3 regions of the Pseudomonas shiyinii genome follow, and region 2 is predicted to be linked to each of the others. Evidence: predicted binding sites of a transcription regulator. Region 2 holds the regulator's gene; each other region holds the start of a gene.
What was found. Region 2 encodes sigma-54, which starts transcription at its own class of promoters, with help from an activator protein. Its sites were predicted from a motif close to ANTGGCATNNANNTTGCTNT; they were not measured.

Region 1 (2,268 bases), 890 kb from region 2:
GACCGTGGCTTCGGGCAGGCCGACCAGGGTCAGGGTTGGGAGGCCATTGGCCAGGTGGGTTTCGACGCTGACAGCGGGTGCCAGCACCCCGACCTGGGCGCGGCTGTGGACGAGGGCGAGGGACATGGACACTCCGTGGTCGCTTGTGAGGAACCGCTTCCTGCGGTTTGGCAAGCATAGAGCGCCTGGGGGAGGGTAATCGCGAAAGAGTGCGTCGGGGTTTTGCAGCGAAACGGGTCAAGGTCAGGTTTGGGCCGCTGTGCGGCCCTTCGCGGATGAACCCCCACAAGGGTTCCGGCTGTCATTCCTGGGCAGGCGGCGCGACCCGGGCCTCCAGCTCGGCCAGTTGCTTCTCCAGCGCTTCCAGGCGGGCGCGGGTGCGCGCCAGGACGACCATCTGGCTGTCGAATTCGTCCCGGCTGACCAGGTCCAGCTTGCTGAAGGCACCTTGCATCAGGACCTTGAACTGGCTTTCCAGTTCGGCGCGGGGTTGGGCGGTGTCGCCGCTGAACAGGCGGGAGGCCTGGTCGCTCAGGGCGTCGAGGAAGGCTTTTGGCGCGAGCATGTTGGGCTGTCCGCTGAATCAATGAGAAGGCGGGCAGTGTAACACGCGCCCCGGCGGGGCTCGCGCTGCACAGGTTTTGCGCAATACGCCAGGCCAGCATGCACCAGAATTGTGCGCCTTTTGCCTGATGGCGATTGGCCAAGCATTCGAATTTACAGTAACTATTTGTTTTTTATGGCTTTGTTCGAACTGGCAAGGTTTCTGCTAAGACCTCTGCGAGCCATGCACTGATGCAGTTCCTTGAACTAGGCAGCGCGCATGCGATGCCAGATGCCGCCGACGGCGCGTTACAAAGCCAGGCGCTGCGCTTAGACTTGAGACGGGTTTGTTTTCCTGGGGCAAGTCCACCAAATCGGGAGAAGTTTCATGAAGCTAGTCACTGCCATCATCAAGCCGTTCAAGCTGGACGACGTGCGCGAGTCGCTGTCGGAAATCGGCGTGCAGGGCATCACCGTGACCGAAGTCAAAGGCTTCGGTCGGCAGAAAGGCCATACCGAGCTGTACCGCGGTGCCGAGTACGTGGTCGATTTCCTGCCCAAGGTGAAGATCGACGTCGCCATCGACGACAAGGATCTTGACCGGGTCATCGAAGCCATCACCAAGGCAGCCAACACCGGCAAGATCGGTGACGGCAAGATCTTCGTGGTCAATCTGGAGCAGGCCATTCGCATCCGTACCGGCGAAACCGATACCGACGCGATCTAAGCAACACAGCCTCACCAAACCCAACGCCCCAGGAGAAAACAACATGACTCTGCGCAAGATCGCAGGGCTAGGAGCCCTATTGTCCCTCGTAATGCCCGGCCTGGCCCTGGCAGAGGAAGCTGCCCCGGCGCTGAACTCCGGTGACACCGCCTGGATGCTCACCGCCACGGCGCTGGTGCTGTTCATGACCATTCCGGGCCTGGCGCTGTTCTACGGCGGCATGGTGCGCTCGAAGAACGTGCTGTCGGTGATGATGCAATGCTTCGCCATCACCGGCCTGATGAGCATTCTCTGGGTCATCTATGGCTACAGCCTGGCATTCGATACCTCCGGTATGGAAAAAGGCGTGGTCAACCTCAATTCCTTCATCGGCGGCTTTTCCAAGGCGTTCCTCAGCGGTGTCACGCCTCAGAGCCTGACCTCGGCTGCCGCGCTGTTCCCCGAAGCGGTGTTCATCACCTTCCAGATGACCTTCGCCATCATCACCCCGGCGCTGATCGTCGGTGCTTTCGCCGAGCGCATGAAGTTCTCTGCGATGTTGGTGTTCATGGGCGTGTGGTTCACCTTGGTCTACGCACCGATCGCCCATATGGTCTGGAGCGGTGACGGTGCACTGATGTGGGACTGGGGTGTACTGGACTTCGCCGGTGGCACCGTGGTGCACATCAACGCTGGTATCGCAGGCCTGGTCTGCTGCCTGGTGCTGGGCAAGCGCAAGGGCTACCCGACCACGCCGATGGCCCCGCACAACCTGGGCTATACCCTGACGGGCGCCGCGATGCTGTGGATCGGCTGGTTCGGTTTCAACGCAGGTTCCGCCGCCGCTGCCAACGGCACCGCCGGCATGGCCATGCTTGTCACCCAGATCGCCACCGCCGCCGCGGCCCTGGGCTGGATGTTCGCCGAATGGATCGGCCACGGTAAACCCAGCGCCCTGGGCATCGCCTCGGGTGTGGTCGCCGGCCTTGTGGCCATCACGCCGGCTGCTGGTACCGTCG
Region 2 (2,268 bases):
TTCCGACTCTGAGCCCGGAGTCTGCCTGGGGCACTGCCGCAAAAGTTGCAGTGCTCTAGGCAAACGCTACAATTTCAGGCATATAACTTGCTTAAAATTGGCGCCCCGGCGCCCTACGTGTAGTGGATGGCGCATGCGCGCCGGCGAACAAGGTATTAAGCCCCAGCCATGAAACCATCGCTCGTCCTAAAAATGGGCCAGCAACTGACGATGACACCGCAGTTGCAACAGGCCATCCGTCTGCTCCAGCTCTCCACCCTGGACCTTCAACAGGAAATTCAGGAAGCGCTGGAGTCCAATCCGATGCTCGAACGTCAGGAAGACGGCGACGACTTCGACAACAGCGACCCCATGGCCGACAACGCCGAGAGCAAGCCGGTCGCCGAAGCCCAGGACAACAGCTTCCAGGAAAGCACGGCCAGCGCCGAAACCCTGGAAGAAGGCGAATGGAACGAACGCATCCCCAACGAACTGCCCGTCGACACGGCCTGGGAAGACATCTACCAGACCAGCGCCAGCAGCCTGCCGGCCAGCGATGACGACGAGTGGGACTTCACCACCCGCACCTCCACCGGCGAGAGCCTGCAAAGCCACCTGCTGTGGCAGTTGAACCTGGCACCGATGTCCGACACCGACCGGCTCATCGCCGTGACCCTGATCGACAGCATCAACGGCCAGGGCTACCTGGAGGACAGCCTCGAGGAAATCTGCGCAGGCTTCGACCCGGAGCTGGATATCGAGCTGGATGAAGTGGAAGCCGTACTGCACCGCATCCAGCAGTTCGAGCCTGCCGGCATCGGCGCCCGCAACCTCGGCGAATGCCTGCTGCTGCAGCTGCGCCAGCTGCCGGCCGACACCCCATGGATGGCCGAAGCCCAGCGCCTGGTCAGCGACTTCATCGACCTGCTCGGCAGCCGCGACTACAGCCAGCTGATGCGCCGCATGAAGCTCAAGGAAGATGAACTGCGCCAGGTCATCGAGCTGGTACAGAGCCTCAACCCACGCCCGGGCTCGCAGATCGAGTCCAGCGAGCCGGAATACGTGGTACCCGACGTCATCGTGCGCAAGGACAACGACCGCTGGCTGGTGGAGCTCAACCAGGAAGCGATCCCGCGCCTGCGGGTCAACCCGCAGTACGCAGGTTTCGTCCGCCGCGCCGACACCAGCGCCGACAACACCTTCATGCGCAACCAGTTGCAGGAGGCACGCTGGTTCATCAAGAGCCTGCAGAGCCGCAACGAGACGCTGATGAAGGTCGCCACCCAGATCGTCGAGCACCAACGCGGCTTCCTCGACCAGGGCGACGAAGCGATGAAGCCATTGGTGCTGCACGACATCGCCGAGGCGGTGGGCATGCACGAATCGACCATTTCCCGGGTCACCACGCAGAAATACATGCATACCCCGCGTGGTATCTATGAATTGAAATACTTTTTCTCGAGCCATGTGAGCACCGCCGAAGGCGGTGAATGCTCGTCTACGGCGATCCGCGCGATCATCAAGAAACTGGTTGCGGCGGAAAATCAGAAAAAGCCATTGAGTGACAGCAAGATCGCTGGTTTACTGGAGGCACAAGGCATCCAGGTAGCCCGTCGCACCGTCGCCAAGTACCGCGAGTCCCTCGGCATCGCACCGTCGAGCGAGCGCAAGCGACTGATGTAGCCCCTGGCTGTGCCATAGCGTTTCAGTGGCAGGTGCAATACCTGCCCTTTATGCACGGGCAACAAAGGAGAAGCTGTATGCAAGTCAACATCAGTGGACAGCATGTAGAAGTCACCCAACCACTGCGTGAGTACGTACTCGAGAAGCTCGCCCGGGTGGAAGGACATTTCGACAAGATCACCAACGTCACGGTGATCATGAAAGTCGAGAAACTGCAGCAGAAGGTCGAGGCCACGCTCCAGATTCCCGGCGGAGAAGTGGTTGCCAACGCCGAACACCAAGACATGTATGCAGCGATCGACGCCCTGGCTGACAAGCTCGACCGCCAACTGAAAAAACACAAGGAAAAACAGCAAAGCCTGCTGCAAGGTGCAGCCGCCCGCTGATCCCTCTCATCCATGATCCGACTTGAAACCATCCTGACCCCCGGCCGTTCCCTCGTGAACGTGCCGGGCGGCAGTAAGAAGCGCGCCCTGGAAAAGGTCGCCAACCTGATCGCCGAGCAAATTCCCGAACTGGAGATGCAAGACGTCTTCGAAAAGCTGGTTGCCCGCGAGAAACTGGGCTCCACCGGCTTCGGCAATGGCATCGCCATCCCCCACTGCC
Region 3 (2,268 bases), 620 kb from region 2:
GTCAGGAACGCACGGCCCTTGTCCAGCTCTTCCAGGGCTTCCTTCAGGCTGCCGCAGACCTGCGGGATTTCCTTGGCCTCTTCAGGCGGCAGGTCGTACAGGTTCTTGTCGGCGGCATCGCCTGGGTGGATCTTGTTCTGGATACCGTCCAGGCCGGCCATCAGCAGGGCGGCGAAGCACAGGTACGGGTTGGCAGCCGGGTCCGGGAAGCGCGCTTCGATACGGCGGGCTTTCGGGCTGGAAACGTACGGGATACGGATCGAGGCCGAACGGTTACGGGCCGAGTAGGCCAGCATGACCGGGGCTTCGAAGCCAGGCACCAGACGCTTGTAGGAGTTGGTGGCCGGGTTGGTGAAGCCGTTCAGGGCCTTGCCGTGCTTGATGATGCCGCCGATGAAGTACAGGGCGGTATCGGACAGGCCGGCATAGCCTTCGCCGGAGAAGGTGTTCTTGCCGTCCTTGGAGATCGACATGTGGACGTGCATGCCCGAGCCGTTGTCGCCGTACAGCGGCTTGGGCATGAAGGTGGCGGTCTTGCCGTAGGCGTCAGCCACGTTGTGCACGCAGTATTTCAGGGTCTGGACTTCGTCAGCCTTGGTGACCAGGGTGTTGAACTTCACACCGATTTCGTTCTGGCCGGCGGTGGCCACTTCGTGGTGGTGAACTTCGATGACCAGGCCCATTTCTTCCATGGCGTTGCACATGGCAGTACGGATTTCGTGGTCGTGGTCGCACGGCGGAACCGGGAAGTAGCCGCCTTTGACGGCAGGGCGGTGGCCCTTGTTGCCGCCTTCGACGTCCTGGTCGGTCATCCAGGAGCCCTGTTCGGAGTAGATCTTGAACATGGAGCCCGAGATGTCGGACTTGAACTTGACCTGGTCGAAGATGAAGAACTCAGGCTCCGGGCCGACGAACACGGTGTCGCCGATGCCGGTGGTCTTGAGGTATTCCTCGGCGCGCTTGGCGATGGCGCGTGGGTCACGGTCGTAGCCTTGCATGGTGGACGGCTCGACCACGTCGCAGACCAGGATCAGGGTCGGTTCTTCGGTGAACGGGTCCAGGACGGCGGACGCGTCGTCCGGCATCAGGATCATGTCGGAGGCTTCGATACCTTTCCAGCCTTCGATCGACGAGCCGTCGAACATCTTGCCGGCTTCGAAGAAGTCGTCTTCCAGCGCATCGCGAGCGGGCATGGTGACGTGGTGCTGTTTGCCTTTGGTGTCCGTGAAACGCAGATCAATCCACTTGACGTCATGATCTTTGATGAGTTGAACCGACTTCGACATGTTGTCCTCCGGATGGTCTAGGGCGCGGTGGGCCGCTGCCCTGGAAAAAGGGTGTCGCCGGGCGCGGATAGTCGGCCAAGCTTACCTGCCTCACAAGAGAGCAATTTGCATGCCAGTGCTCGAAAATGGCGAGGATGGGATAAAAGGGGGCGTTGACGGGCATTTTGCCTAAAGGGCACCTTGGAAAATGCACCCATAAGATGCGTTTTTTTGAAGTGGTGCACCATTGTGGTGCGATGGTGATCCTGTGCGCCCTATCGCGGGACAAGCCCGCTCCTACAGGGAATTGCGCACAACGGGCTCTCGGTGGGAGCGGGCTTGTCCCGCGATGAGGCCCGCACAGGCAACATAAATCCATGTCCTGATCAAAAGTTGCTCAAACCTTGAGCTATTTCCGCTATAATTCGCGCCCCTCATTTTCGGCAGGCCCTGCGCGCGCTGTTAAACCAATGAAACTTATCGTCAAAGTCTTCCCAGAGATCACCATCAAGAGCCGGCCGGTGCGCAAGCGTTTCATCCGCCAGCTCGGCAAGAACATCCGCGTCGTGCTCAAGGACCTGGATCCGGAGCTCGTGGTCGATGGTGTCTGGGACAATCTCGAGGTGGTCACCCGCGTCGAGGACGAGAAGATCCAGCGCGAAATGATCGAGCGCCTGACCTGCACCCCGGGTATCACCCACTTCCTGCAGGTCGAGGAGTACCCGCTGGGTGACTTCGACGATATCGTCGAGAAGTGCAAGCACCATTTTGGCCACCTGCTGGCCGGCAAGCGCTTCGCCGTGCGTTGCAAGCGGGGCGGGCACCATGACTTCACCTCGATGGATGTCGATCGCTATGTCGGCAGCCAGTTGCGCCAGCAGTGCGGCGCCACCGGCATCGACCTCAAGGCCCCGGAAGTCCTGGTGCGCATCGAGATCCGCGACCAGCGCCTGTACGTGATCCACAACCAGCACCAGGGCATCGGTGGTTACCCGCTGGGCGC

Region 1: glnK (P-II family nitrogen regulator) is a predicted target of sigma-54. The motif match lies at 754-773, and genes of this name have one in related genera.
Region 3: glnA (glutamate--ammonia ligase) is a predicted target of sigma-54. The motif match lies at 1,384-1,403, and genes of this name have one in related genera.

What each region holds. Positions count from the first base shown of each region.
Region 1 covers NZ_CM161522.1:4,657,783-4,660,050, reverse strand. Annotated here, with positions in the region: partial or broken gene ACXHGZ_RS21080 (YifB family Mg chelatase-like AAA ATPase) at 1-126, opposite strand, end outside; gene ACXHGZ_RS21075 (accessory factor UbiK family protein) at 302-565, opposite strand; gene glnK (P-II family nitrogen regulator) at 932-1,270, shown strand; gene ACXHGZ_RS21065 (ammonium transporter) at 1,314-2,268, shown strand, end outside.
Region 2 covers NZ_CM161522.1:3,768,354-3,770,621, forward strand. Annotated here, with positions in the region: gene lptB (LPS export ABC transporter ATP-binding protein) at 1-12, shown strand, start outside; gene ACXHGZ_RS16985 (RNA polymerase factor sigma-54) at 169-1,662, shown strand; gene hpf (ribosome hibernation-promoting factor, HPF/YfiA family) at 1,740-2,048, shown strand; gene ptsN (PTS IIA-like nitrogen regulatory protein PtsN) at 2,061-2,268, shown strand, end outside.
Region 3 covers NZ_CM161522.1:4,384,417-4,386,684, reverse strand. Annotated here, with positions in the region: gene glnA (glutamate--ammonia ligase) at 1-1,286, opposite strand, end outside; gene thiI (tRNA uracil 4-sulfurtransferase ThiI) at 1,736-2,268, shown strand, end outside.